2 regions of the Sphingobium sp. JAI105 genome follow, and region 2 is predicted to be linked to the other one. Evidence: predicted binding sites of a transcription regulator. Region 2 holds the regulator's gene; the other holds the start of a gene.
What was found. Region 2 encodes LexA, which represses DNA repair genes until DNA is damaged. Its sites were predicted from a motif close to GTTCCNCNCTTGTTCT; they were not measured.
Positions count from the first base shown of each region.

Region 1: the regulator LexA is predicted to act here: its motif matches at 12,341-12,356, upstream of IWY39_RS10355 (MmcB family DNA repair protein).

Region 1 covers NZ_JADOUC010000001.1:2,153,046-2,167,909, forward strand. The annotation lists gene pgmG (phosphoglucomutase/phosphomannomutase PgmG) at 1-1,307, opposite strand, end outside; gene IWY39_RS10275 (J domain-containing protein) at 1,304-1,729, opposite strand; gene IWY39_RS10280 (division plane positioning ATPase MipZ) at 1,729-2,535, opposite strand; gene panC (pantoate--beta-alanine ligase) at 2,645-3,490, shown strand; gene IWY39_RS10290 (CopD family protein) at 3,648-4,088, opposite strand; gene IWY39_RS10295 (helix-turn-helix transcriptional regulator) at 4,088-4,414, opposite strand; gene hemE (uroporphyrinogen decarboxylase) at 4,415-5,458, opposite strand; gene IWY39_RS10305 (pyruvate, water dikinase regulatory protein) at 5,748-6,575, shown strand; gene IWY39_RS10310 (Maf family protein) at 6,572-7,165, shown strand; gene aroE (shikimate dehydrogenase) at 7,162-7,986, shown strand; gene coaE (dephospho-CoA kinase) at 7,998-8,591, shown strand; gene dnaQ (DNA polymerase III subunit epsilon) at 8,624-9,325, shown strand; gene hpf (ribosome hibernation-promoting factor, HPF/YfiA family) at 9,401-10,006, shown strand; gene IWY39_RS10335 (PTS sugar transporter subunit IIA) at 10,137-10,604, shown strand; gene IWY39_RS10340 (PaaI family thioesterase) at 10,591-11,061, shown strand; gene IWY39_RS10345 (DUF1491 family protein) at 11,051-11,404, shown strand; gene IWY39_RS10350 (cell wall hydrolase) at 11,582-12,256, shown strand; gene IWY39_RS10355 (MmcB family DNA repair protein) at 12,368-12,862, shown strand; gene IWY39_RS10360 (ankyrin repeat domain-containing protein) at 12,876-13,502, opposite strand; gene IWY39_RS10365 (SCO family protein) at 13,544-14,197, shown strand; gene IWY39_RS10370 (YcgN family cysteine cluster protein) at 14,201-14,626, shown strand; gene IWY39_RS10375 (M48 family metallopeptidase) at 14,607-14,864, shown strand, end outside.
Region 2 covers NZ_JADOUC010000001.1:850,143-865,006, forward strand. The annotation lists gene IWY39_RS03960 (anthranilate synthase component II) at 1-569, shown strand, start outside; gene IWY39_RS03965 (SulP family inorganic anion transporter) at 593-2,083, opposite strand; gene IWY39_RS24300 (hypothetical protein) at 2,098-2,220, opposite strand; sul1 at 2,148-2,203, opposite strand; gene trpD (anthranilate phosphoribosyltransferase) at 2,337-3,329, shown strand; gene trpC (indole-3-glycerol phosphate synthase TrpC) at 3,326-4,117, shown strand; gene moaC (cyclic pyranopterin monophosphate synthase MoaC) at 4,114-4,584, shown strand; gene IWY39_RS03985 (molybdopterin molybdotransferase MoeA) at 4,581-5,765, shown strand; gene lexA (transcriptional repressor LexA) at 5,891-6,562, shown strand; gene IWY39_RS03995 (ComEC/Rec2 family competence protein) at 6,568-8,697, opposite strand; gene gltX (glutamate--tRNA ligase) at 8,747-10,189, shown strand; gene IWY39_RS04005 (citrate synthase) at 10,210-11,496, shown strand; gene IWY39_RS04010 (sensor histidine kinase) at 11,563-12,942, opposite strand; gene IWY39_RS04015 (DUF2336 domain-containing protein) at 12,939-14,027, opposite strand; gene IWY39_RS04020 (hypothetical protein) at 14,084-14,864, opposite strand, start outside.

The DNA.
Region 1 (14,864 bases), 1.3 Mb from region 2:
GCCAGCCCCGCCTGATCATGCGATTCGGCACGGGCGACCAATGCCGCCTGCGTATTGGAGGCGCGGAGCAACCACCAGCCGTCGGCCGTGCGGACGCGGGCACCGTCAATGGCGTTCACGTCGGCGCCCGCCCCGCGCAGCCGGGCCAGTATCTCGTCGATCACGGCGAATTTGCGATCCTCCGCCACGGGAAAGCGCAGCTCCGGCGTATTGGCAAGATCGGGCATCGCGCCGCGCAGGTCAGTGATGCTGCGACCGGGGCGAGCGGCACGGATCAGGCGGACAGCGGCATAGAGACCGTCGTCATAGCCATAATAATCGTCGGCGAAGAAGAGATGCCCGGTCATCTCGCCGCCCAGCGGGCTGCCAATCTGCTTCATTCTGGACTTGATATGGCTGTGGCCGGTTTTCCACATATCGGGGCGACCGCCCAGCGCGGCGATGCCGTCGAACAGCGACTGACTCGCCTTCACATCAGCGACAATCGCGGCACCGGGCCGCTTTTCCAGCACCGCCGGAACGAACAGGCCCAATAGCTGATCGCCCGCAATCACCCTGCCCTGCCCGTCTATCACGCCAAGCCGGTCGCCATCGCCATCGAAAGCCACGCCGAAATCGAGTTGCTTGGCAAGGACAAGGGCGCGCAGGTCGGCCAGATTCCGTTCCTCGGAAGGATCGGGATGATGGTTGGGAAAATGGCCGTCTATGTGGGTGAAGAGCAGATGATGCTCACCGGGCAGGCGCTGCACCAGCTGCTCGACCACCTGCCCGGCCGCGCCATTGCCCGCGTCCCAGCCGATGCGCCAGCCGCAGCCGTCAAATCCATCGACCAGCCGATCGACATAGCGGTCGATGATCGACGCGCTCCGGCTCTGGCCAAAGCCCTCGTCCCAGTCGCCCGCTGCCGCCATGACGCCCAGTTGCCGAATGGCCTCGCCGAAAAAGGGCGCATGGCCCTGCACCAGCTTGAAGCCATTTTGATCGCCGGGATTATGGCTGCCGGTTATCTGAATGGCGCCATCCACCTGGCCGACCATTTCGGCATAATAGAGCATCGGGGTCGGTCCCACCCCGATGCGCAGCACGTCGATGCCGCTGGCGCACAGCCCATCGACCAGCGCCTCTTCCAGCATGGGTGAACTCAGCCGCCCGTCATAGCCCAGGGCGACGCGCGATCCCCCTGCCCGCGCGATGACCGTGCCAAAGCTGCGCCCCAGCGCCCAGGCGTCGGCAGCGTCCAGCGTTTCGCCCACCGTGCCGCGCATATCATAGTCGCGCAGCAGCGTCGGATCGAACCGGTGGGTCAACGCTCCGCCTGATGACGCAGCAACAGGTCGCGGGCAGCGTTGATCTGGGCCGCCAATGCCTCCGTCCCGCCCTTGTCGGGATGGACCGAGGCGATCAGGCGGCGATGGGCGGCGCGGATCATGTCCGCATCGGCATCGGGCGCGACGCCCAGCAGGGCGCGGGCCTGGGCAATATCCTGCGGCGGCAGAGGCTTGGGCGTGGCGCTCCTGCCCTTGCGGCGCAGCTTGCCCTGCCCTGCGAAAAACAGCGCCGCGCCGATCAGCATGGGCGCGCCGATCACCGGCTTGCCCTTTGCCGACAGCACGGCACCCACCAGCGCCGCCCCTAGCGCCATCCCGTCCTTTGCGCTCATGCGTTGCAGCCTTCCTGTCCAGATCAGCCAGCCCGCAAGGCCCGCCAGCAACAGCGCAAGCCAGCCCATCAGGCCGCGCCGATCAAGTCCATGGAGCCGACGCCGCTGCGTTCGGGAAGCGCCAGGCCCGCTACCATTTCGCGCAACTCCTGCCGCGCGGCGATGTGGCTGACGCCCAGTTCGCCCAGATGCCCCTTGTCCAGCAAGGTCAGGCCGGACGGGAACAGTTCGCGGAAGATCACGCGTTCCGACAGGCCCGGAATGACGCGGAAACCGACGCGGCGGGACAATTCCATCAGCGCGTCGCCGACCCGCTTCTTGTTGCGGGCATCCTGATGCTGGACGCGGTTGCGCAGCACGACCCAGTCGATCGACACGCCATCGGCCTTGGCCCTGGTCTTGCGCGCTTCAAAGATGAGTTCGGAATAGAAGGACAGGCGCTTGACCTTGAAACTTTCCGCATCGACCTGCCCGATCAGGTCGAAATCGACGAAACTGTCGTTCATCGGCGTGACCAGCGTGTTGGCGCGGGCGGCCATGTGGCGGGCAAACAGATCGTCGCGGCCAGGCGTGTCGACGATCAGGAAATCTGCGTCCTGCGACACGGCGGCGGCTTCGGATTCCAGCGCGTCGATACTGTCGCCCTTCAACACCGTAAAGCTGGGCGCGACCAGTTCGATGCCGCGACGGCGCGCGGTTTCGGCGCGGTTTTCCAGATAGCGGGTGACGGTGCGCTGGCGCGGATCGAGGTCGATCATGCTGACGCGATGGCCCAGCGCCGTCAGCGCGATCGCGGTGTGGACGGCCGTGGTCGATTTGCCGGTTCCGCCCTTTTCATTGGCGAACACGATGAGATGTGGCTGCGAATTGGCCATTGGACCCCTGATAACCCCGTTATTGTCGCAATGATTCTTGACCGTCCAGCGACTGCGCGCCTAGCAGGACGTCCTTGTCACCCCTGCCCTTATCGGAGCCGTTCCTCCCGTGCAAACTCTGTCTGACCTGCCAGCGCTGCGCGCTGCCATCGCCGCGCTGAAAAGCGACGGAAAGCCGCTGGCGCTGGTGCCGACCATGGGCGCATTGCATGACGGGCATATGGCATTGGTCGAGGAAGCGCGGCGGCACGGGCGGCATGTCGTCGTGTCGATCTTCGTCAATCCCAAGCAGTTCGGCCCGAACGAGGATCTGGCCGCCTATCCGCGACGCGAGGCGAAGGACGCGCAGATGCTGTCCGCCGCCGGGGTGGACATTTTATGGGCGCCAACGGTCGACGTCATGTATCCGGCAGGCTTTGCCACCAATATCAGCGTCAGCGGCGTCAGCGAAGGATTGGACGGCGCGGCGCGGCCGGGTCATTTCGATGGCGTGGCGACGGTGGTGACCAAATTGTTCAATCAGGTCCGGCCCGACGTCGCGATATTCGGCGAGAAGGATTATCAGCAACTGGCGGTCATCCGGCAGATGGTGGCCGATCTGGATCTGGGCATAGAGATTATCGGGCTGCCAACCCAGCGGGCGCAGGACGGCCTGGCCCTGTCATCGCGCAACGCCTATCTGAACGATGAGGAACGCAAGGCGGCGCTGGCCTTGCCACGGGCGCTGGGCGAGGCGAAGCGGCAGATGGAAAAGGGCGGATCGGTCGAGGAGGCTCTGACGCGAGCCGGCGCGACGCTGATCGCCCAGGGCTTTGATCCGGTCGACTATGTGATGTTGTGCGATGCGGTGACGCTGGAGCCGATGCATGTGCTGGACCGCCCGGCCCGGCTGCTGGGCGCCGCCAAGCTGGGCAGGACGCGGCTCATCGACAATATCGCGGTAGATACAGCCTAGATACTATCTCAACCGGATCAAAGTGAAGTCATTCCGCTTAACTTCGCACTTTTCCCGGTGAATCGGACATTTTATTGCGCCGGGCTGATCCTATCGGAAAATGACCAGGGGATAATAGCAGCACAGACCGGTGTAGGACAGACGACCCCTCCCCTACTCAAAAAGGCTTGACGATCACGGCGATGACGATGACCGCGGCGGCGATGCCGGGGACTTCGTTGAACAGGCGCAGCTGGCGGTCGGTCAGGGTGCGCTGTCCCCTGGCCAGTTTTTTGGCATAGCCAGCGATCCAGCCATGATAGGCCGACAGGCCCAGCACGAAGAGCAGTTTGAGGTGGAACCAGCCAAAGCTCCACGCGCCAATCTCCACCATCAGCATCAGCCCGAAAATCCAGGTCAGCACCAGCGAGGGGTTGAGGATGATCTTGAGCAGCCGCTTTTCCCGATCGATCCATTTGCGATCCTCGTCCGATCCCGGCGCGCTTTCCTGATGATAGACGAAAAAGCGCGGCATCATGAACAATCCCGCCATCAGGAAGATGACGAAAATCACATGGGCAGCCTTCACCCAGAGATAAGCGGCACCAAGATAAGCCATCAGTCACTTACTCCTTTGCCAATCAACGCTTCAACTACGCGCAAAATCTGCGCCTGCTGATCCGCACTGGCACTTCGATATAAATCATTCAGACGGCGGGCGTCACCGCGCAAGCGATCGGGATTATCCTCATCCGATAACAAGTCTGCGGGAGCAACATTGAACACTCGCCCTAAAATCCGCATCCATTTGTCACTGAAACGCAGCTTTCCTCGTTCCAAGTCATTGATCGTAGGAATCGAACAGCCAGCCTCTAGTGCCACATCCTCCAGAGTCATACCGCGTGCATTACGTAACTCTGTGATCCGATTGGGAGCTTTTGTCATTTACCGCCGGACATAGGCGATCAGCGCCTCGACATGCGCGATCGGCGTGTCGGGGAGGATGCCATGGCCCAGATTCATGATGTGCGGCCGGTCGGCGAAGGCCGCGCGGATATTGTCCACCGCCTGTTCGACGGCCTGCCCGCCCGCGATCAGCGCCAGCGGATCGAGATTGCCCTGCACGGCCAGCCCCTTGGGCAGGACGCGGTTGGCCCAGTGGGGATCGACCGTTTCATCCACGCCGATCGCATCGACCCCGGTGCCAGCGGCATAATCGGCGAGCTTCGCGCCTGCGCCCTTGGGGAAGCCGATGATCGGGATAGCAGGATGCAGCGCCTTCAACTTGCGCACGATCGCGGCATTGGGCTGGATCACCCAGCGGTCGAACTGAAGCGGGGCCAGGCTGCCGGCCCAGCTGTCGAACAATTGCACCGCTTCGACCCCGGCATCGATCTGGCCCGACAGATAGGTGACCGTCGCATCGACAATGGCATCGATCAGCGCGCCAAAGCGGACAGGATCGCCATAGGCGAGGCGACGGGCCGCGCCCTGATCCTTGCTGCCCTGCCCTGCGACCATATAAGTGGCGATGGTCCAGGGGCTGCCTGCAAAGCCCAGGAAGGTGACGGAAGGGTCAAGCGCTGCCTTGACCTGCCGGACCGTCTCATAGACCGCGTCGAAGCGGCTGAAATCGGGTTTGAGGGCGGCAAGGTCGGTCTCGGCCAGGATGGGCGCGAGGCGCGGGCCTTCGCCAGCCTCGAACCACAGATCCTGTCCCATGGCGTAGGGGACGATCAGAATATCGGAAAAGAGGATCGCCCCGTCAAAGCCGAACCGGCGCAGGGGTTGCAGCGTCACCTCGGCAGCGGCGGCGCTGTCATAGACGAGTTCGAGGAATCCGCCCTTGTCAGCCCTAAGCGCGCGATATTCGGGCAGGTAGCGCCCGGCTTGGCGCATGAGCCACATGGGCGGCACGGCCGGACGGTCGCCAGAGAGGACGCCAAGCAGAGGCTTGGTAGCAAGGACCGGCGGCGCGTCGAGGCTCATCTATTCTCTCTTAATATAGGATTCAGAAGGATGATGGAGATAGTAGGGACGTTGGCAGCGGGGTTTATGCGCTGTGCCCGGATTTGCCAACAGCTTGACTCCCCTGCCTGACGCTTTGCCGTCCGAGTCAGCCACTCTATCCCCGTTATCCACAGCCTGTGGATGAAATTATCGGTCTGTTGGGGGTCTGTGGATAAGATTCCGGGCTTCGTGGACGGAGCGAAAGGCGGGATTTTGTCCCCAACTCCTCCCTTGCTTTATCCACAGCCTGCCCACACAGATATGGGCCATGTCGCGCATCCATCTGCACCTTCTGTCGGACTCCACCGGTGAAACGCTGGAGAATATAGCCAAGGCCGCGATCGGCCTGTTCGAAAATGTGGAAGCGATCCGGCATTTCTGGCCGATGGTGCGTTCCGAAGTCCATCTCGACCGGATCATGCAGGAAATCGCGGCCAATCCGGGGCTGGTGCTGTTCACGCTGACCAACCATATGTTGCGGCGGCGGCTGGAAACGCGCTGCCGGGCGCTGGGCCTGCCCCATGTCGCCGCATTGGACAGCGTGGCGGACGCGCTGTCCAACATATTGGGGCAGGAAACGCGGACCCGGCCGGGGCGCAAACATATATTGGACGAAGCCTATTTCGCCCGGATCGAGGCGATCCAGTTCACCATCGCCCATGATGATGGCGTGGGCCATGAAAATTGGGAGGAGGCCGACATCGTGCTGGCGGGCGTGTCGCGCGCGTCCAAGACGCCGACGTCGATCTATCTTGCCAATCGCGGTTACAAGACCGCCAACATCCCGCTGGTGCCGGAATCCCCGCCGCCCAAAAGCCTCTATAGCCTGAAGCATCCGATGATCGTTGGCTTGACGGTCAGCCCGGATCGGCTGATCCAGATACGGCGTAATCGCTTGCTCTCGCTCAATCAGGCGCCGGAAACCGCCTATGTCGACAATGAGAAGGTGCAGGAGGAGCTGGCCTTTGCCCGGCGGATGTTCGCCGACAATGGCTGGCCGGTGATCGACATGACGCGCCGGTCGATTGAGGAAGCGGCCGCGGCGATCATCAACCTGTTCAACGACCATGTTCTGGATGAAGGGGCGGCATCATGATCGTGCTGGCGTCGCAAAGCGCAAGTCGCCGGGCGCTGCTGGAGGCGGCGAAGATAGAGTTTGAAGCGCTTTCGCCCGGCGTTGACGAGGAGGCAGCCAAGGAGGCGTTGCGCGCCGACGGGCTGGACGCGCGGGCGCTGGCCGATGCGCTGGCGGAGTTGAAGGCGCTCAAGGTTTCGCGCCGGGTGCCGGGCGGGCTGGTGCTGGGATGCGACCAGACGCTGAGCCTGGACGACGGATCGATGATCGACAAGGCGGTCGACCGGGCGGACGCGGCGCGGATATTGCGCCTGCTGTCGGGGCGGGTGCATCATCTGCACAGCGCAGCGGTGATCGTGCTGAATGGCGAACCGATCTGGCGGCATGTCGAGCGGGTGCGGATGACGGTGCGGCCATTGTCCGACGCCTTCATTGACGCCTATCTGGAGAGCGATTGGGAGGAATGCCGCTGGTGCGTGGGCTGTTACCGGATCGAGGGGCCGGGGGCGCAGCTGTTCAGCAAGGTGGAGGGCAGCCAGTTTGCGATTCAGGGCTTGCCGTTGCTGCCCCTGCTTGACTTTCTGCGCGTGCGCGGCGTTCTGGCGGCATGACCGACACGCTCCCCTATGCCGAAGTGATTGGCGACCCGATCACGCACAGCAAATCGCCGCTGATCCATAATTTCTGGCTGAAGGCGCTGGATATAGAGGCGGAGTATCGCAAGACGCATGTGACGCCCGACGGGCTGGCCGCCTATTTCCTGCAACGGCGCGCCGATCCCGACTGGCTGGGTTGCAATGTCACCCTTCCGCACAAGATTGCGGTGATGGACTATACCGACGATCCGGGCGGGGTGCGCGCGCGGATCGGGGCGATGAATACGATCGCCAGCGAAACCGGCGGGCCGCTGATCGGCACCAATACCGATGCGGGCGGCTTCCTCCAGCCCCTGCTGCGCGACAAATGGAAAGGGCAGAGCGCCGTGCTGATCGGCGCGGGCGGCGCGGCGCGGGCGATCCTGTTTGCGCTGTCGAGCCTGGGCGTGGCCGACCTGACCGTCATGGTGCGCGATGTCGCCAAGGGGCAGGCCTTGTTCGACCGGGCGGGGCTGAAAGGTCGTGTCATCGGCATGACAGATCCGCTGCCCGCCTGCGACCTGCTGGTCAACAGCACGTCGCTGGGGATGGTCGGCCAGCCGGTGCTGGACCTGGACCTTAGCCCCCTGCCCGCCAGCGCGACCGTTTACGACATTGTCTATGCGCCGCTCGAAACGGACTTGCTGAAGGCGGCGCGGGCGCGGGGTCTCAAGACGCTCGACGGGCTGGAAATGCTGATCGGGCAGGCGGCGCTGGCCTTTGACATCTTCTTCGATGCGCAGGCGCCGCGCGAGCTGGACGAGCAATTGCGCGCGTTGCTGCTGGCGGCGGACTGACGGATAGCGTCATGAAGATTTACGGACTGACCGGATCGATCGGCATGGGCAAGTCCGCAGTCGCAGCGATGTTCCGGCGGGAGGGCGTGCCCCTGTTCGATGCCGATGCGGAAGTCCATCGGCTGCAAGGGCCGGGCGGCGCGCTGATTCCCGCGATCGAGGCGCGCTTTCCCGGTACGACCGGACCCGATGGCGTGGACCGGGCGAAACTGGGCGCGGCGGTCTTTGGCCATCCCCATGAACTCAGGGCGCTGGAAGCGATCGTCCATCCGGCGGTGCAGGCGGCGCGGCGCAGGTTCCTGCAACGGCACCGTTCGCGCCGTTTCGTGATTCTCGATGTACCTCTGCTGTTCGAGACCCATGGGCACAAGCGGCTGGCCGGTGTCATCGTCGTCACCGCGCCGGCGTGGAAACAGCGCAAGCGGGTGCTGGCGCGGCCGGGCATGACGCCCGCCAAATTCCGCCGGATCGTCCATCTCCAGACCCCCGACGCGGAAAAAAGGCGGCGGGCCGATCATATCATCCACACCGGCACGACCTTTACCCAGACTCGCGCGCAGGTGCGGCGTCTGGTCGCTTGCCTTGGGGCAAAGATAGGCCGATAAGGGTTTGCCCAAGAGTCGATATGAAGAGGGCGATGCGCGAGATTATTTTCGATACCGAAACGACCGGATTCGATCCGGCCTCCGGCGACCGACTGGTCGAGATCGGCTGCATCGAACTGATCAATCGCGTGCCAAGCGGGCGGACCTTCCATGCCTATTACAACCCGCAGCGCGACATGCCTGCGGCGGCCGAGGCGGTGCATGGCCTGTCGTCGATTTTCCTGAAGGACAAGCCGCTGTTCGCCAGCGGCGTGGACGAACTGCTCGCCTTTCTGGAGGATAGCCCGCTGGTCGCGCATAATGCGCGCTTCGATTTCGGCTTCCTGAACCATGAATTGCGGCTGTGCGGGCGGCCCGACGTGTCGATGACGCGGATGATCGACACGGTGGCGATCGCCCGCACGCTGCATCCGGGCGTCAAGCACAGCCTGGACGCGCTCTGCACCCGCTACGGCATCGATCGCAGCCATCGCATCAAGCATGGCGCGCTGCTGGACGCCGAATTGCTGGCGCAGCTTTACATCGAACTGACCGGCGGCCGTCAGATCGGCCTGGGTCTTGCACAGGAGGAGGAAAAAGCAGCCATCGACGGGGAACTTGGCGCTGGCGCCATGGTTCGCCCTGTTCGTCCCGCGCGCGTTTTTGCAGCGAGCGCGGCGGAGCTGGAACGGCATGGCAGGTTCATCGCGACCCTGGAAAAGCCGATCTGGCTGGAGGAGGCGCAGGCGGGCTGACACAAAAGCCCGTGCCCGTGCCTCCAGTTTATCCGGGCCGCTTCCTGCGACCCGGCAAGAATAAGGAGAAGGCATATGGATATTCGTGTTTCCGGGCATCAGGTCGACACGGGCGATGCGCTCAAGCAGCATGTCGCAGACCGCATGGAGGCGATGGCCGAGAAATATTTTTCCCGCACGATTTCGGCCCATGTGACCTTTCGACCCGCGCCGCACGGCGCCTTCCACTGCGACATCATCTGTCATGTGATGACCGGCCTGATCCTGAAGGGAGCAGGCGAGGCGCAGGAGGCGCATCCGTCCTTTGACCAGGCGGCGGACCGGATCGAAAAGCAGCTGCGCCGCTATATGCGCCGCCTGAAGGACCGGCACAGCCAGGCCAGTGCGGCCGAAGCGCAGCGGGTCAGCAGCTTGAGCGTCGATGATATTGACGGGGCGGGCTACACCATCTTCGCCTCGCCCGCGGACGAGCAGGAGGAGGTCGAGGATTCCCCGCTGATCGTTGCGGAAACGCGCGTCGATATTCCCGAAGCCAGCGTGTCCGACGCGGTGATGATGCTGGACCTGCGCAACACCAATGCGCTGCTGTTCGTCAATGCCGGCACCGCGGCCTACAACATGGTCTATCGTCGCCATGACGGAACCATCGGTTGGGTCGAACCGCGCATGACGGCGCGCTGAACCAGCCAGTCGCCATGGGCCGCCTGTTGACCTGATGGTGCAGGCGGCTTATGGGGCCGGGCTTTCTATTCCCCGATCACCGCGCATCTAGACCCCAGGCTGAGCGCGGCTCGGCTGGTTCGGACAGACCATGGTTGATTTCCACGACATCGTTTCAGCGGACGCGCTCGCCACCGGCCTGACGGTAAACGGCAAGAAGCAGTTGTTCCAGAAGATCGCGACGCTCGCGGCGTGCGCCTATGGGCTGGACGCCGACGAGGTTGGCGACGCGCTGTTCGAGCGGGAACGGCTGGGTTCGACCGGATTTGGCGGCGGTGTCGCCATTCCCCATGCCAAGATTGCCGGGCTGGACCGAATGTGCGGGCTGGTCGTGCTGCTCGATCCGCCAGTGCCGTTCGATGCGGTCGACGATGCGCCGGTCGACATCGTCTTTGCGCTGCTGTCGCCGGTCGATAGCGGAGCAGAACATCTCAAGACGCTGGCGCGGGTGTCGCGCTATCTGCGTGACGATAATCAGGTCGCGCGGTTGCGCGGGGCCAAGTCGGACGCGGCGCTGCACGCGCTGCTGGCCGGTGGCGGGGCGCGTGACGCTGCCTGAGGCAGACACGCCCGCAAGCGGGGAGACCGCGCATTTCCGTGCGCTGGAAAATCTCTATCGCTCCGCGCCGATCAACCGGCTGTTCCGGTCGGATATCGCGATTCAGGAACCGGGGCGTTGCATCATCGATTTCGATGTAGATGAAAGCCAGTTTCATGCCGCCGGGGCGGTCCACGGCACTGTCTATTTCAAGATGCTGGACGACGCGGCCTTTTACGCGGCCAACAGCCTGGTCAGTGACCGATTCCTGCTGACCACCGCGTTCAACCTGCTGTTCACCAGGCCGATCGCACCCGGTCGAATTCGGGCCGAGGGACGCTGGATCAGTGGCAAGCGCCGCGTCTATGTGGCCGAGGCCAGCCTGATCGATTCCGATGGCGAGGAGGTCGGGCGCGGCACCGGCACCTTCATGCGGTCGCAATTCCCGCTGTCATCGCTGCCGGGATATGGTGGCTGAGTCGCAGGACAGCGCGCGGCTGACCAGCGCGATCCTGGTCAATGCGCTGGTGCGGCGCACCAATGCGGCTGGCGGCTTTGCCACGATCATCGTCAAGGGCGACGAAACGAGCGGCGTCATATTGGTGCAAGCCCTTGAAAAGGGGAAAGAAACTGGTTGGTTCGAGCGTGTATCGAACTTTGCCGGCGGCTATTCGTTAATGCGCTGTGGGCCGTCCCCGGAGGATGGCCCGGAGGCGCTCGCGACCTATGTGGCGCGTCGGCGCAGGTCGGACCCCGACCTGTGGATAATCGAACTCGATATCCCGGAAGCAGAACGGTTCGCCGCTGAAACGATCTGCTGATCGTTGACATAGTGCAATGGTCCGTGCAGAGGCCCCGCCAACGCTGAACGCGCAGGTTGCTGCATTCGTCCAAGGGGGGCGGATTTGGTAAACACGCAGACGGGGGGCGGCCAGACGTCAAGGAATATGGGTATAAGACGACGTCCAAGGCCAAGAACCGCACGTTTTTGAGTCATAATGAGTTTTCGATTGAGGGCCGCGATCATCGTGGCATTTGCGCTGTCCGCTACAGCGGCGGTGACCGCTTCCGACATGTCGATCGCCGGTGAGTCGATCCATTCGGTAGCCTCCCTGTCCAGCGACGACGCGCTGACGACAGCGCCTGCGGTGGCCCCGAAGCCCGCAACAATCACTTTTGCCGCGCCGCGCGAAATCGTGCAGCCGCTGGCTTCGGCCTCCAAGGCCGATCTGACCTATTCCACCGAATCCGACATGCAGGCGAGCAGCCTGGCCGCGCTGGTCGACGCCCATGGCGACGCCGAAGCCGTGGACGGCGACATGAAATGCCTGGCCGGAGCGGTCTATTTCGAATCCAAGGGCGAAAGCCTGGAAGGCCAGCTGGCCGTGGCACGGGTGATCATCAACCGCGCCAAATCGGGCCGCTTTGCCGACAGCCTGTGCGGCGTCGTCTATCAGCCGAGCCAGTTCAGCTTCGTGCGCGGGCACGGGATGCCGCCGATCCGCATGGAAAGCAATGCCTGGCGTCAGGCCGTCGCCATCGCCCAGATCGCCATGGACGACAGCTGGAACAGCCGGGCCGAAGGCGCCCTGTTCTTCCACGCCCGCCGCGTTTCGCCGGGCTGGGGCAAGGCCAAGCTGGCGATGATCGACAATCATATCTTCTATCGTTGAAGAACGGCGCGCGATTGGCGCGTTTCCTTTGGGGTGGATCATGAAAAGGCCGGTTTGGGTTTTACCGAATCGGCCTTTTCTTTTGTTCCTGACTTGTTCTAAAGTCGCGTCATGAGTAGCGCCCCGATCGAAAGCTGTTCCCCCCTGACCGACGGCACCGCGCTGGCGGTGGCGCGGGGGACGTTGCGGCTGTTTTTCCGCCACGACATGAGCGGCATAATGGAAGTGCCGCTGCCCAATGGGCGGCGCGCCGACATCATGGCGATCGACGGGGCCGGGCGGCTGACGATCGTGGAGATCAAGTGCAGCCGGGCGGATTTGCTGGGCGACATGAAATGGCCCGATTATTTCGACTATTGCGACCGCTATTATTGGGCAGTGCCGATGGGGTTCGACCTGTCGCTGTTCGACAGTGAATCGCTGTGGCCCGCGCGCACCGGCCTGATCGTCGCGGATCAATATGACGCCGAACTGGTCCGCCCCGCGCCGATCGAGCCATTGGCCGCGGCCCGGCGCAAGGCGGAGACATTACGCTTCGCCCGGCGGGCGGCGCGGCGGCTGACGGCGATCAACGATCCCGATCATGCAGCCGAGATCGGCTGGTAGGTCGGGCTTTAGCTCAGAATACCGGACCCTGCACCGGGCCTTTGGGCGTGGTGCTGGTCTTGGCGGCGGCGAGCGCTTCGGCAAGGCCGGGCGTGCGGTTGTCGCGGTTGGCATAGTCCCGGGCGGACATGCCGGCGATGGAATCGCGCTTGTCGGGATCGGCCCCCTGCGCCACGAGCAGCCGGACCAGCCCCAGATCGCGCAGTTGCACCGCGCGGATCAGCGGGGTTTCGCCGCTGCCATTGGTCTTGTCCACCTGCGCGCCGCGCGCGATCAGCGTGCGCGCGCCCTCTTCGAACCGGCCCTGGACCGCCTTCATCAGCGGGGTGTTGCCTTCATTGTCGGTCAGATTGGGGTTCGCCCCCTTGGCGAGCATGAAGGCGAGCCAGGTGGCGTCGCGCCGTGCGATGATGATGTGCAGCGCGGTCTCGCCCGATGTGACGTCACGGCTGTTGACCACGGTGGAGCCGGGCTTTTGCAGCAGGTCGGTGACCTTCTGCCCGTCGGCATCCTTTACAGCCTTCAGGAAATTATAATTGTCGGAAAATTGCGCCTGCGCGGCGACCGGGGACAGCAGCGCCAGCGTCAATGCGGCGGCGCGCCCCAGACCCATCCATGCGCTCAACCCGGTCTTGCTCATCATCTGCCCCGTATCATTTGCAAATCGGCCCATAGCAAGGCATGGCTGGCGGCACCATGAACAAAGCAAAGATTGCGATCGCCCTGCCGCTGCTGGCCCTGCTGGCTGCGTGCAATATGGGGACGGACGGGAACGCATCAAGCGGCGATAGCGCGCAGGGCGAACTGGCGGGCGCGCGGATCGGCGCGCCATTCACCCTGACCGATCAGGATGGCAAGCCCAGAAGCTGGGATGATTTCAAGGGCCAGTATCGCCTGGTCTATTTCGGTTACACCTATTGCCCGGATGTCTGCCCGGTCGACCTGCAACGCATCATGCAGGCGTTCAGCCAGTTCGAAAAGGCGCAGCCCGCGCTGGCGGCGAAGGTCCAGCCGATCTTCATCAGCGTCGATCCGGCGCGCGATACCCCCGCGGTCCTCAAACCCTATGTCGCGGCTTTCCACCCGCGCCTCATCGGCCTGACCGGCACGCCGGAGCAGATCGCCAAGGTCGCCAAGGATTTCGTCGTCCTCTACAATGTGGAGGGTAAGCCGGGGGACAAGGATTATCTGGTCAGCCACAGCCGCACGCCATATCTGTTCGATCCCGACGGCAAGCCGGTTGCGCTGGTCCCGGTCGATGATCCGGGCACGCCGGACGTGGACGAAGGCGCGCCGGACAAGGTGCTGGCTGCCCTCAGGAAATGGGTGAAATAGGGCTTGGACTTCTGGGAAAAGCCTCTCCACACGCTGGATGCCGCCCAGTGGGAGGCGTTGTGCGACGGGTGCGGAAAATGCTGCCTGCACAAGGCGGAGGATGAGGATACGGGGCATATCTACCCCACCAATGTCGCCTGCCGCCTGCTCGACCGCCATAGCGGCCAGTGCACCAGCTACAGGAATCGCCGCAAATTCGTGCCCGATTGCGTGCGGCTGACCCCGGCCAAGGTGAAGCAGATCAGCTGGCTGCCGCGCACCTGCGCCTATCGCCTGCGTGAGGCGGGTGAGCCGTTGCCCGACTGGCATTATCTGGTCTGCGGCGACCGGGAAGCGGTGCATCGCGCGCAGGAATCGGTGCGCGGCTGGACCGTGGCGGAGGCGGAAGCGGGCGACCTGGAGAATCATCTTGTCGACCGGGACATCTGATCCCGACGTCGCGATCCTGATCGACGGCGTGGCGATGCCGGTGCGGGTGCGCCGGTCCGCACGGGCGCGCGCCTACCGATTGACGATCGACGGCGCGCGCGGCGAATTGCGCCTGTCGATGCCGGTGCGGGCGAACCTGAAGCGCGCACTGGGCTGGGCGCAGCAGCATGAAGGCTGGGTCCGTACCCAGATGGCGGCGCAACCGGCGATGACCCTGCTGGACGATGGCGCGACATTT
Region 2 (14,864 bases):
ATGACAGCTTCACCTGGAACCTGGTCCATTATCTGATGGAACTGGGCGCGCGGGTGGAGGTCGTCCGCAACGACGCCATTTCGGCGGGCCAGGCGCTCTCCAGCGGGGCAAAGGCCTTTTTGCTCTCGCCCGGTCCCTGCACCCCCAATGAAGCGGGCGTCAGCCTTGATCTGGTCGCGGCTTGCGCCGACGCGGGCGCGCCGCTGCTGGGCGTGTGCCTGGGTCATCAGGCGATCGGCCAGCATTTCGGTGGCAAGGTCGTGCGCGGCGGCCTGATGCATGGCAAGACATCGCCCGTCACTCATAACGGCACCGGCCTGTTCGCCGGCATCCCCTCCCCCTTCACCGCGACCCGCTATCACTCGCTGATCGTCGATGATATTCCGGACAGCCTGGTCGTCAATGCAACCAGCCAGGACGGTTCGGTCATGGGCTTTCGCCACGCGACGCTGCCGATCCATTCAGTCCAGTTCCATCCCGAAAGCATCGCCACGGAATATGGCCATGACATGCTGGCCAACTTCATGAAGATAGCGGGCATGAAGGTGAAGGCGCGCGAAGCGGCCTGACCGGGGCCCCCTCCCACCCCTCTTCAATGCGGGGCTAGGCCGCTTTCCACGCCGGTCTTGTCATGCAGCGCGAAGCGATCGACAATGTCCGCACTGGCGCGATTATAGCCGATCACATCGACCGTGCAGCCGTCGCGGCGCAGACGCGCGATGATCTTGTCGAGCGCGCCAACCCCCGAAATATCCCAGAAATGCGCGCCTGATACGTCGATCAACACAGGCGTCGATCCATCTTCGGCTTGGAAGGCGCTGGTAAAGCGATCGACCGATGCGAAGAATATCTGGCCGACGACATTATAGGTCACATGGCCCGTCGACACTGTGCGTTCCACCGCGAACATCCGCCGAACCTTGCCTGCAAAGAAAATGCCCGACAGCAGGACGCCCGCCAGTACGCCCAGCGACAGGTCGCGTGTCGCGACCACGACAACCACCGTCGTCACCATCACCACCGACGATGTGGGCGGATGGCGGCGCAAATTGGCGATGGAATTCCAGCTGAACGTGCCGATCGACACCATGATCATGACCGCCACCAGCGCGGGCATGGGGATCTGCCCGACAAATGGCCCCAGCACCGCCAGCAAAAAGAGAAGGAATGCGCCTGATACAAAGGTGGAAAGACGACCGCGTCCGCCCGATGTCACATTGATCACCGACTGGCCAATCATCGCGCAGCCGCCCATGCCGCCAAACAGCGCCGCGACGATGTTGGCGCTCCCCTGCCCTGCGCATTCGCGCCGCTTGTCACTGTCGGTATCGGTCATGTCATCGACGATCTGCGCCGTCAGCAGCGATTCGAGCAGGCCGACAGCCGCCATCGTCAGCCCATATGGCAAGATGATCTGCAAGGTTTCGAGCGTGAATGGCACCATGGGAAAGGCAAAGCTGGGCAGCCCTTCCGGCAACTTGCCCATGTCGCCGACGGTGTTGACGGACAGGCCCATGCCGATGCTGATTGCGCTCAACGCCAATATGGCGACCAGCGGCGACGGCACAGCCCTGGTCAGGCGTGGCAAAAGATAGATGATCGCAAGGCCGCCCGCGATCATGGCGTAGGTTTCCCAGCCGACATTGGTCAATTGCGGCAATTGCGCCAGGAAGATCAGGATCGCCAGCGCATTGACGAACCCGGTAATCACCGACCTGGACACGAACTGCATGAGCAGGTCCAGCCGCAACAGCCCCGCAATGATCTGGACAATGCCCATCACGATGGTCGCGGCGAACAGATATTCGACCCCATGGTCGCGAACCAGCGGCATCACCAGCACGGCGACCGCCGCCGTTGCGGCTGAGATCATGCCTGGCCGACCGCCGGTAAAGGCCACGACCATCGCAATGACGACCGAGGCATAGAGGCCGACGCGCGGATCGACGCCAGCGATGATCGAAAATCCGATTGCTTCGGGAATGAGGGCGAGCGCAACGACGATACCCGCCATGACGTCCCGACGCGCAGCCTGTCCGTCACTGAACCATTGCTGGCGATAGCGTGTCAAAAAATCTGTCATCTGAAAATTCCACATCAGGGCATATCGCGCCGGGATACAGGCGCTGGCGTAAGAACATGCGTGATGTTGTCCGGCGGATCGGCGGCCGGAATAGCCACCCGGAATTTCACCGGGTCCTTGCGAATGTCGCGGTTCATAGCGGGGCGACGACCGATTGCAAGGTCGGGGTTTGGCCGAGCGACTGGCCCCCACACGCAAAATTGCCGTCGCCACCCCTCGACTCACTACCCCGCTGATGATTAAGGCAAGCGCGATGACCAGCCTGCCCGATCCTTCCAGTCCGCTTGATGCGCAGGCCGCCGCCCGCGCCTTCGACGTGCTGTTCGACGCCGACCTTCCCGAAGCGGACATCGCCGCTTTTCTCGTCACCATGGCCCGGCGCGGCGAAACCGCGATCGAAATCGCGGCTGCCGCGCGCGCCATGCGCGCCCGGATGATCCCGGTCACCGCCCCGGCAGGCGCTATCGACGTGTGCGGCACCGGGGGCGATGGCCATCATACCCTCAATGTTTCGACCGCCGTGTCGCTGGTCGTCGCAGCCGCTGGCGTCCCCGTCGCCAAGCATGGCAACCGCGCGGCATCCTCCAAGGCGGGTGCAGCCGACACGCTCGAAGCGCTTGGGCTCGACCTGGACCGGGCGGCGGCCAGCGCCGAAAAGACGCTGGCGGAGATCGGCATCTGCTTCCTCTTCGCGCAAAATTACCATCCCGCGCTCAAGCGGCTCGGCCCGATCCGCAAGGCGATCGGCGAACGGACCATCTTCAACCTGATGGGACCGCTCGCCAACCCGGCCGGGGTACGCCGCCAACTGGTCGGCATCGCCCGCCCCGCCTATGTTCCCATCTATGCGCAGGCGCTTGCCGAACTGGGCGTCGACCGGGCCATGATCGTGTCGGGCGATGAAGGGCTGGACGAACTGTCGCTGGCAGGCGGCAATGACATTGCCGAAGTCGCGGGCCATGGCGTCGTTGCCATGCATCGCCTGTCCGCTGCCGATCTGGGCCTCTCCACTGCCCCGGTCGATGCGATCCGCGGCGGCGACGCAGCGCATAACGCCGCCGCCCTGCGCGCGCTGCTGCTGGGCGAGCCGGGCGCCTATCGTGACGCCGTGCTGCTCAACGCCGCAGCCGCCCTTGTCGTGGCCGACGCGGTTGCTGACCTTAAGGAGGGCGTGGAGGAAGCGGCCGAGACGATCGACCGCGGCCTTGCCAATGCCCTGCTCAATTGCTGGATAGCCTATCAATGACCAACAAGCTGATCGAGATTTGCGATTTCAAGCGCGAGGATGTCGCCCGGCGCAAGGCCGCGAATTCGCTGTCGTCGCTCCACGCCCGCGCCAGCGAACAGACGCCCCCGCGTGGCTTTCGCAAGGCGCTGGACGACGCAGCCCGTTCCGGCTTCGGCCTGATTGCGGAGATCAAGAAAGCCAGCCCGTCCAAGGGGCTGATCCGCGAAGATTTCGATCCCCCCGCCCATGCGCAGGCCTATGCCGCTGGCGGCGCGGCCTGCCTGTCGGTGCTGACGGACGAACCCTATTTTCAGGGCCATGACGATTATCTGATGGCGGCCCGCTCCGCCTGCGCGCTTCCCGTACTGCGCAAGGATTTCATCGTCGATCCCTGGCAGATTTTGGAAAGCCGGTCGCTGGGGGCCGACGCGATCCTGATCATCGTCGCCGCCCTTGACGACGGGCAGATGGCGGAGATTGAGGATGCAGCGCTTGGGCTTGGCATGGACGCGCTGATCGAAGTGCATGACGAGGCGGAAATGGAGCGCGCGCTCAAGCTGCGATCCCGCCTGATCGGCGTCAACAATCGCGACCTGCGCGATTTCAGCGTCGATTTCGCCCGCACCTATGAACTGGTGGGCAAGGCGCCTGCCGGTTACACATTCGTCGCCGAAAGCGGCCTTGGCAGCCATGCCGACCTGACCGCCATGGCCGATCATGGCGTGCGCTGCTTCCTGGTTGGCGAAACGCTGATGCGGCAGGCCGATGTCGAAGCGGCGACGCACAGCCTGCTGACCGGCGCGTGACGGGCCTTACCCATCTCGACGCGGACGGCGCGGCGCGCATGGTCGATGTGTCGGCCAAGGCGGTGACCGCGCGGGAAGCGATTGCAAGTGGCCGCATCGACATGATCGCCGATGCCGCTGCCGCGATTGCGCAGGGACTGGTCAAGAAGGGCGACGTGCTGGCGGTCGCGCGGGTCGCGGGGATCATGGCGGCCAAGCGCACGGCCGACCTCATCCCGCTTTGTCACCCGATCGCGCTGAGCGCCGTCAATATCGACTTCGATCTGGACGAAAGCGGCGTGACCGTCACCGCTACCGCGCGCACCGCTGGCCAGACGGGCGTGGAAATGGAGGCGCTGACCGCTGCCTCTGTCGCGCTGCTCACCATCTATGACATGGCCAAGGCGCTCGACAAGGGCATGGTCATTGGCCAGGTCCGCCTGATCGCCAAGAGCGGTGGCAAGTCGGGCGACTGGCGCGCGGCATGAGCCTGCTGCCCGTCGCCGAGGCGCAGGTTCGCCTGTTCGCCCTTGCGAGCCCGCTGCCAGCGGAAACAGCGCCGGTCGCCGCCTGCAACGGACGCTGGCTGGCCAGCGACCTACTGGCGTTGCGCAACCAGCCCTGGGCCGATCTGTCCGCGATGGACGGCTATGCCGTACGCGCCGCTGAATGGCCGGGGCCATGGCAGGTCACTGGCGAAAGCGCGGCTGGCGGCGCTGTGCCTGCGCCGCTGGCGCCCGGACAGGCCTGCCGCATCTTCACCGGCGCGCCCCTGCCAGCAGGCGCAGACGCGATCCTGATTCAGGAAAATGCCACCCGCGAGCGCGACCGACTGACCGCCAGCGACGATCCTTTGCCTGTCGGGCGCAACGTCCGCCCTGCCGCGTCGGACTTTGCCATGAACGCCCTGTTGCTGGCAGCCGGGAGCGCCCTTACGCCCGCGCGCATCGCGCTCGCCGTGCTGGGCGGCCATGGGACGCTGCCCGTCGGTCGCCGCCCCACGGTCGCGCTGATCTCGACCGGCAACGAACTTGTGCCGCCCGGCGCGCCGACCCCGGCGGGCAGCCTGCCCTCTTCCAATGCGGCCATGCTGGCGGCGATGCTGGCAACCCTGCCGTGCGACGTCATTGATCTGGGCATCGTTCCCGATGATCTTGATGCCATGACGGCTGTACTGAACCGCGCGGCGTCGGCGGACATCATCGTCTCTACCGGCGGCGCGTCCGTCGGCGATCATGACATGGTCCGGCCTGCCTTCGCGCAGGCGGGCGGCACGCTCGATTTCTGGAAGATCAGGATGCGGCCGGGCAAGCCGCTGATGGCCGGTACCATTGCCGATGCCGTATTTTTGGGCTTGCCGGGCAATCCGGTCTCTGCCTTTGTCACCGCAACGCTGTTCCTGTTGCCGCTGGTGCGCCATCGCGCGGGATCAACCGCGCCGCTCCCGCGCCTGAGCGAGGCGCGCCTTGCCGCGCCGCTGCCTGCGACCGGCGATCGCGACGATTATCTGCGCGCCTATCGAGGGGAGGCCGGGATCGTCTCCGTCACGTCGCAGGACAGCGCCGCCACGGCCGCCATGGCGATAGCCGACTGCCTGATTGTCCGCCCTGCCGGTTCATCGATCGCCGCGGCAGGCGACATTGTCACCATCCTGCCCCTGACGGACTGATCGACCGTTCGATTGAACCCGGTCCCCATGGCCGGATGCGCCGCTTCCGGTCAGTTGTTGCTCGCTTGACTCGCCTCCTTCCGTTTCCTATGTGTTCCTTATACGTTCCATGGAGGACCGCAGGCATGTTGACCCTCAAGCAGCAGGAATTGCTGAGTTTCATCCAGACCCGGCTGGAGGAAGGTGGCGTATCCCCTTCTTTCGAGGAGATGAAGGATGCGCTCGACCTGCGATCCAAGTCCGGCATTCACCGGCTGATCAATGCATTGGAGGAACGCGGCTTCATCCGCCGCCTGCCCAATCGCGCCCGCGCGCTGGAGGTGTTGAAGCTCCCCGACGCCATGCACCGCGCCCCTGCGCCGGTTGCTCCGGCCAAGCCGCAACTGGCGCCCAGCCTGCCGATCGCTGCCAATGACGTCATTGAAATCCCGCTGCATGGCCGTATTGCCGCCGGCGTCCCGATCGAGGCGATGGAGGGGCAGAATATGCTGTCCGTCCCCGCCGCGCTGCTGGGGGCTGGCGATCATTATGCGCTGGAAGTGTCGGGCGATTCGATGATGGAGGCAGGGATTCTGGACGGCGATTTCGCGCTGATCCAGCGCACTGATGTCGCCCGCGAAGGCCAGATCGTCGTCGCCCTGATCGACGATGCGGAAGCGACGCTCAAATATTTCCGCCGCGAAGGACAGCGCGTCCGGCTCGACCCCGCCAACAGCGCCTATGAACCGCAAATCTATGATCCGCGACAGGTGCGAATTCAGGGCAAGCTGGCGGGACTGCTGCGCCGCTATAATTGAGGCCGTTATGACGGGTGACGGCGAGGGCGCGGTGCGACGATCCAGGGATGAGCGTCGCCCGCCATCCTCACCGTGCTGATCCGCGCATCGTCCAGGTCAATGGCAATGCCGCCGGTTCGCGCCAGCATCCGTCGGTCGATCTTCAACCAGCGCGGGCGACACCAACGGGGCAGCGCGCGATCGGCAATGACGATGTCGGCGGCGGCACATTCCCGGCTGAACAAGGCCCGTTCGACCAGCATATCGCTGCGGGTGGCCAGCACATGCCAGCGCCGCCCGCCCGCCTGTATCCCCACTGCGCACAAATCCGTCGAGCAGCGCGCCTGCCGCAGGTCCGCCATCGCTTCGATCGGCCCGTCATAGCCCGCGCTCTCCGCCAGCGTGTCGCGCACATAATCGCCTGCGCCCGCGCGCAGCAGTGCCATGCCGCCTGTCGATGTCCGCACCGCGACGTGGCGGCCATCGCTCGTCACCAGAATATCGGGCGGTGATAGCAAAAGCACGCCGGTCACGCCGATCGCCACTGGCCCAAGGCCCAGCCAGCGCCACCCGCTGCGCCACAACAGACACCAGAGCAGCCCGCCGATCATCAGCGCGAACAGCCAGGATGGCACCGCCGGCGTCAGCATTGTCGCCATTGGACTGGCGGCGACGCCATGGGCGACCAGCAGCAACAGGTTCAGCGTCTGCGCGGTCATCCACCAAAAGGGGGCGCCCAGTCCGACAAGATCGAACAGCAACGCCAGCGCCTCCAGCGGCATCACGACAAAGGTAGTCAACGGGATGGCGACGAGATTGGCGAACGCCCCCAGCATCCCGGCTTTGTGAAAATGGAACAGCGCGATTGGCATCAGCACCAGTTCGACGACAATGCCGGTCATCAGCATTGCCGCCAGCACCCGCCCCGCCCTGCGCGCCCACCCCTCATCCCGCGCGCTGGTCAAGGCGCGAAAACGCGGATGCTCGGCCAGCGCAACCAGCGCGGTAACGGCGGCAAAGCTCATCTGGAAACTCGGCCCCGTCATCGCTTCGGGCCAGAAGGCCAGGACGATGAGCGCGCCCACCGCGACCAGCCGCAACGTGATCGCGTCGCGCCCCAGCGCCAGCCCGCCCAGCACCAGCAGCGCGGCGATGCAGGACCGCAGTGTCGGCACTTCCGCCCCGGTCAGCAGCGTATAACCAATCCCCGCCAGCGCCCCGCCCGCCGCCGCGATCAGCATCAGCGGCCAGTCGAGCGCCGCTCGCTGGCTCAACGCCATCGCCCGCATCAACAGGAAAATCACCGCGCCGATCAGCGCCGTCACATGCAACCCGCTGATCGAGAGCAGATGGGCAAGCCCACTACGGCGCATCGCTTCGGCATCGGCCTCCGCAATCGCGCCCTGGTCCCCCGTCGCCAGCGCCACGGCAATGCCCTGCGCCGGCCCGTCCACCTGCCCCCGAATATGCGCGAACAAGCGCGCCCGCAGCGGCGGCGGCGCGGTTGACGGGCGTAGGACGTCAATCGGTTTCAGCGCCTTGCCAGTAGCGCCAATCCCCTGAAAATAGGCACGCGCGGCAAAATCATAGCCACCCGGCACGCTGGGCGGGGCTGGCGGCATCAAACGGACGCGAAAGCGGATCACCGCCCCCTCGCCCAATCCGGCCGGAACATCCGCCTCGGCAATGTTGACTCGGATCGTGGCTGGCAGGCCCGGCGCGTCGACCGGACGCAGCATGGCCCGCACCATCTGTTGCGCGGGAACCGCCCGAACCGCCATCACTTCACCCGTCACCACGGTGAAGACCGCCCGCGCCAGCGGCGGCTGCCCCAACAGGACCGCTTTCCCCCATATCAGCGCGCATCCGATGCAGGCCAGCATTCCGCCCGCCACGATCATGCGCCGCAGCCGCGCGCCATCGGGCAGCAGCGACCCCAGGCAAGCAAGCGCCAGCGCACCACAGCAAAAGGCCAGCCACCCGGCCCTGTCGGGCAGCAGGAACCAGGCGGCGATGCCCGCGCCCAGCGCGATCGGCACCCATAGGGGAATTTGCTCGCGCTCCGTCTCCAGCCAGCTTTCCACCCGCGAAAACGCCCCGCGCAACCACGCCGCAGCCCCCCACCAAAGGGAGGTTTGTCGTGGCTCAAAAGCCATGCTAGGGGGCGACGCATTCATGGAACAGGCAGGACGAATGTCAGCGAATATGACGGCAAGTGCAACGGGAATGAACAAGCCGGTAGTGACCCGTTTCGCGCCATCGCCAACCGGGTTCCTGCATATTGGCGGCGCGCGCACCGCTTTGTTCAACTGGCTGTTCGCCCGTCACCATGGCGGCAAATTCCTGCTGCGGATCGAGGATACCGACCGCGCCCGCTCGACCGAAGAAGCGGTCGCGGCGATTTTTGACGGGCTGGATTGGCTGGGTCTGGGCGGTGATGAACCGGCGGTGTTTCAGTTCGCCCGCACGCCGCGCCATGCCGAAGTCGCCAACGCGATGCTGGCGAACGGCCATGCCTATAAATGCTATGCCACGCCCGAAGAACTGGCGGAACTGCGCGAACAGCAGCGCGCGGCCAAGCAGCCGATGCGTTATGACGGGCGCTGGCGCGACCGTTCGCCCGAAGAAGCGCCTGAAGGCGCGCCTTTCGTCATCCGTCTGAAAGCCCCGCGCGAAGGCCAAACGGTGATCGAGGATGCGGTGCAGGGCCGTGTCGTCGTACAGAATGCCGAACTGGACGATATGATCCTGCTGCGGTCCGACGGTACGCCCACCTATATGCTGGCCGTCGTCGTCGACGATAATGATATGGGCGTCACCCATGTGATCCGCGGCGACGATCATCTCAACAACGCCTTCCGCCAGCTTTGCATCATCCGCGCCATGGGTTGGGACGAGCCGGTCTATGCCCATATCCCGCTGATCCACGGATCGGACGGCGCGAAGTTGTCCAAGCGCCACGGGGCGCTGGGCGTGGATGCCTATCGCGACGATATGGGGATGCTCCCAGAAGCTGTCCTCAACTATCTGCTGCGGCTGGGCTGGGGCCATGGCGACGAGGAGATTATCCCGATCGCCCGTGCCATCGAGCTGTTCGACATTAGCGGCGTCGGCCGATCGCCCTCGCGCTTCGACATCAAGAAGCTGGAAAATCTGAACGGCCATTATCTGCGCGAAGCGGACGACGCCCGCCTCGCCGCGCTGGTCGCGCCGCGCGTCGCCGCCCGTCTGGATCGCGCCTTGCCGGACACCGGCCTGGCGCTATTGACGGCCGCGATGCCCTCGCTCAAGCCGCGCGCCAAGACGCTTAATGAAATTGCCGAGGGCGCCGAATTTCTGTTCAAAAATTGCCCGCTGGATTTTGACGAAAAGGCATTGGCTCTGCTAGACGACTCGGCGCGCGCGCTGCTGGTCAAGACAGCCGACGCTTTGAGACCAGTTCAAACATGGACGGTTGAAGCGATCGAGGACGCAATTCGCCGCGTGGCGGAGGATGCCGGCCTGGGGCTGGGCAAGGTGGCGCAGCCGCTTCGGGCGGCACTCACCGGGCGCACCGTCTCGCCGGGTATTTTTGATGTCCTCTTCCTGTTGGGGAAAGAGGGGAGCTTGGAACGGCTGACCGATGTTGGGCACGCATCGGTTGGCTGATGGCATAAATGGAGAACAATATGTCGGAAAACAAAGCCACTTTGACCGTCGGAGGAGAGACCAAGGACTATGCCGTCATGGACGGTTCGGTCGGTCCGCAGGTCATCGATGTGCGCAAGCTTTACGCCAACACCGGCATGTTTACCTATGATCCCGGTTTCACCTCCACCGCGAGCTGCGAATCCGGCCTGACCTATATCGACGGTGACGAAGGCGTCCTGCTGCACCGCGGCTATCCGATCGGCCAGCTGGCCGAAGCATCGAGCTTCATGGAAGTCAGCTATCTGCTGCTGAACGGCGAACTGCCATCCAGCCAGGAACTGGACGAATTCACCCGTACCATCACGCGCCACACGATGGTCAATGAACAGCTCACGACCTTCTATCGCGGCTTCCGTCGTGACGCGCATCCCATGGCGATCATGTGCGGCGTCGTGGGCGCGCTGTCGGCCTTTTATCATGACTCGACCGACATCAACGATCCTATGCAGCGCAGGATCGCCAGCCATCGCCTGATCGCCAAGATGCCGACGATCGCGGCCATGGCGTATAAATATTCGGTGGGTCAGCCCTTCGTCTATCCGCGCAACGACCTGTCCTATACGGCCAACTTCCTGCGCATGACCTTCTCCGTCCCGGCGGAAGAATATGTTCCCGATCCAGTGATCGTGGACGCCATGGACAAGATTTTCATCCTCCATGCCGACCATGAACAGAATGCATCGACATCGACCGTTCGTCTGGCGGGATCGTCGGGCGCCAATCCCTTCGCGTGCATCGCGGCTGGCATTGCGTGCCTGTGGGGTCCGGCGCATGGCGGCGCGAACGAAGCCGCGCTCAACATGCTGCGCGAAATCGGCACTGTCGATCGTATTCCGGAATATATCGCCCGCGCCAAGAACAAGGATGATCCGTTCCGCCTGATGGGCTTTGGCCATCGCGTGTATAAGAATTACGATCCCCGCGCGACCGTCATGCAAAAGACCGCCGAGGACGTGCTGCGCACGATGGGCGTCACCGACCCGGTGTTCGACGTCGCGCGCGAACTGGAAAAGATTGCGCTCAGCGATCCCTATTTCATCGAAAAGAAGCTCTTCCCCAATGTGGACTTCTATTCCGGTGTGATCCTGTCGGCCATCGGCTTCCCGACCGAGATGTTCACCGTTCTGTTCGCCCTGGCCCGCACCGTCGGCTGGGTCGCCCAGTGGAACGAAATGATTTCGGACCCAGCGCAGAAGATCGGTCGCCCGCGCCAGCTCTATACCGGCCCGGTGCAGCGCGACTATATCCCGGTCGACAAGCGCTAAGCCTGCGCGACCCAATGCAAAATGCAGAACGGCGCCCTGTCAAAGGGGCGCCGTTTTTCATGGGGATCAATCGTCCGCCGGCAATGTCAGGATGAAGCGCGCGCCTTCGCCGGGCGCGCCGCCAATGCGAATATCGCCGCCCATCGCGCGGGCAAGGCGGCGAGAGATATAGAGGCCCAGGCCGCTGCCCCCGGAATCGTCGCGGCCCAGCCGCTCGAACTTTTCGAATATCCGTTCGCGATCCGCGACGGCCACCCCCTGCCCCTGGTCGATCACCATGATCCGCGCCTGGCCATGATCACATTCGGTGACGATCCGCACTTCGCTGCCTTCGGGCGAATAGCGCACCGCATTGCCGACCAGATTCACCAAAATCTGTAGCACGCGGCGAAATTCCCCGATTGCGGGCCTGGTCGCGTCCGGGTCCGGCGCTGATATGCGGATATTCCGGTCGAGCGCCTTGACCGCCAGCAGCCCGGCAGCGCGGCGACCCAGATCCGCCAGATCAATCTCTTCTGCGATCACGCTGAAATCGGGTCGGTCGATCGCCTGCAAATCTGCCAGATCATCGACCAGCGCCATCAGATGCCGTCCGGCCGCTGCAATGTCCGTCGCATAATCGGCATAGTCGGGGCGCAACGGCCCCTCCAACTGGGCACTGATCGTATCGGCGTTGGCGATGATCCGCCCCAATGGCTGGCGCAGCGACCGGTCGAGCCGTTTGCCGAATTCGCCCGGATACAGGGCAATTGCCGCCTCCTGCATGATCGGACCAGCCGCCATCTGCTCCAGAGCGAATGCCGTGCCGCGATAGCCGGTCAGTTGGCCGGCCAGATCGAACATGGGGAAACCCGACAGGCGAAACGTCCGCGCCGGATCGCTGACCAGTGCTGCCGTCTGGTCCCGAAAGGCGCGCCGCTGGGCAAAGGCGCGCAGCATCGCCATGTCGCCATCATCGTCTGGCTGAAGCTGAAAATAGCTGGAAAAGCGGCTGCCCGGCACGGGCGGATCGGGCGGCAGCGCGCCATGGCCGTCGTTTCCGGCCAGCACCATCTGGAACCGCAACTGCACGTCTATCTGCCAGTTCCAGCCATCGGCCAGCGCCGCAATATCCGCTTCACGCCGCGCTATGTCGGCTGGCAACGCAGCGACTGGCCGCTCATGCCAGTCGATGATCGACAGAGTGACGCCATCGCTGTCGGGCCGTGCCCGCACCCACATGTCGATGTCGCCATGCTGGGTCGCCGCAATGATCGGCCGCGATACGGTAATCCCCAATCGCACGCACAGCCGCGCGATCGCCGCCAGTTGCGGTACCGCGACCGGCGCGCCAAGATCGCCCCCGGCTTCGCGCTGAAGCCCCAGCAAGGGCAGGTCAGCGCTGAGCAAAAGGCCGTCGGCGGAGATGAATGCCCGGATGATCGCGGGATGGGACGGCATATTCACGCGCCTGTAACCCGGCGCAGATGGTCCAGCCGTGAACGGAAAGCGGGCGGCGTGCGCAACGCACTGACTGCCGCATCAGCCTGCGTCTCGGTCAGTTGCTGATAGCATTCGGCCTCCGCCACGATGGCCGCGTCGGACAGTGAAGGACGCACCGGTTGCAGCGCCAGCAGCAAATGGCGATAATCGGCATCCGATCCGCCGAGCGAACGGCACAGCATCGCCACCTGCGCCAATGGCCCCAACACCAATATTTCGGTCGCCTGCACCGTGGTCATGCGCAGCCGCCGCGCCGCAAGCGCCGCAAACAGCAGAAAGCGGCGCTGCCCCAGCGCGACACCCATCAGTTCGGGCGAATCCGCAAGATCGCCGATCCGCCGCACCAGCCGATCCGCCTCGGCAACGGGACTGGCACTTTCGTCATGATCGGCAAGCAAGGCCCAGCCCGACCGCTCGAACCCGACCAGCATCGCATCTCCCGGATCGGGTGCGCTCCGCTGAACCACAGCGGCCAGACAGGCAGCCGCCGTCCAGACCAGTTCGGCAAAATATTCAGCGGGCAGGTCCGGCCGCATCGGCCGATCCTCGCCGCCCGCTGCGATCCAGCGCCCCTCCGCCAGCGCCAGCGCAGACAGGGCGTCGCCGATCATCGGATCATCGCCCAGCGTGAGCACGCCCCCATCGCTATCGTCCAGCCGATCGACATCGGCCTGGCCGAATTGCCGCAGCATCAGGCTGACGCCGGCGCGCATCTGCATGTGCGCCAGCAGCGCCGGCCCGATCAGCGTCGGTTGCGCCCGTACGGTTGGCCAGCAAATCGGTTCTGGCGAGCGCGACAATATGTGGGCAACGTCCGGTGCGTGGTCGAGCGAGAGCCGCAGCGCCATCTCGATCGCGTTCAGGCATCCGCCCAGATGCCGCCGCGTTTCCGCGATCAACGCATCGTGGCGCGCCTGTTCCTCGACCGGGAAAAAGAAAGCCAGATCGATGGCATGGCCAACCGGCACGGCGGACATGCCCGCCATGACTTGCGCCATCGGCCAGCTGTCCGCCATGACCGCACCGGTAAGGGACGAATAGGCGTTCATACCGGGACCATAGCCCGACGTCCTTAAAATGCACTAAACCCTGCTATCGAAATATATCAGTCGCGCGGGCGCAATATGATCGCGCCAGCCGACGCGATCAGCGCCAGCATTGCCACCCTGATACCCTGCGCCAGCATGCCCACCAATCCGGCGAGCATCAGCATTAGCAGCACGGTGCCGGGCGTAACGATCATCCATGGCCGGGCGCCGCCGGTACGCCGCCAGCGATCCGCCACCAATATGATCGCGAGCAGCAGCGCCAGATCGGCGGCCATCGTGCTGCTGCCCGCCAACACGATGCCGGTCAGCGCCAGTAATGGCGTGACAAATGCCAGCCAGCCCGTCGGCGCCGGTCGCAGTGCCAGTTCCTCCAGACGATCGGCAATTTCCGCCAGTAACAGCGCGCCCAGCAGCAGCGCGAACCCGGTCAGCGTCCATAACAGCTCGACCGGCACCAGCGCGATCGCGGCCAGCGCGATGGCAGCGATCCGCACCTGCATTGCGGGAACCTGCATGCGCATCAGCGCCGGACTGATCATCCGGGCCAGCGGCGAAAGCAGATAATGTTCAACGCCACCCCGCGCCCGCGCCGACGAAGCGCCTGCCGCCGTGACCGCCTGCGCCACCAGATCGGCCTGCTGCTGGGTCTCGATCAGCGCGACGCGCCCTTCGAGCAGATCATCCTGCGCCACGGTGACGCGGCGCGCGCCCTTCTGCACCGCTGCCCGTACCAGCGTGAGCGACAAATCCCAGTCGCCGATCATGTCGAGCGTGCCGAACAACAAGGTCGGACTGATTCGCGCCAGCCCGGCCCAGCGTTGCCCCGCGTCGATCCGT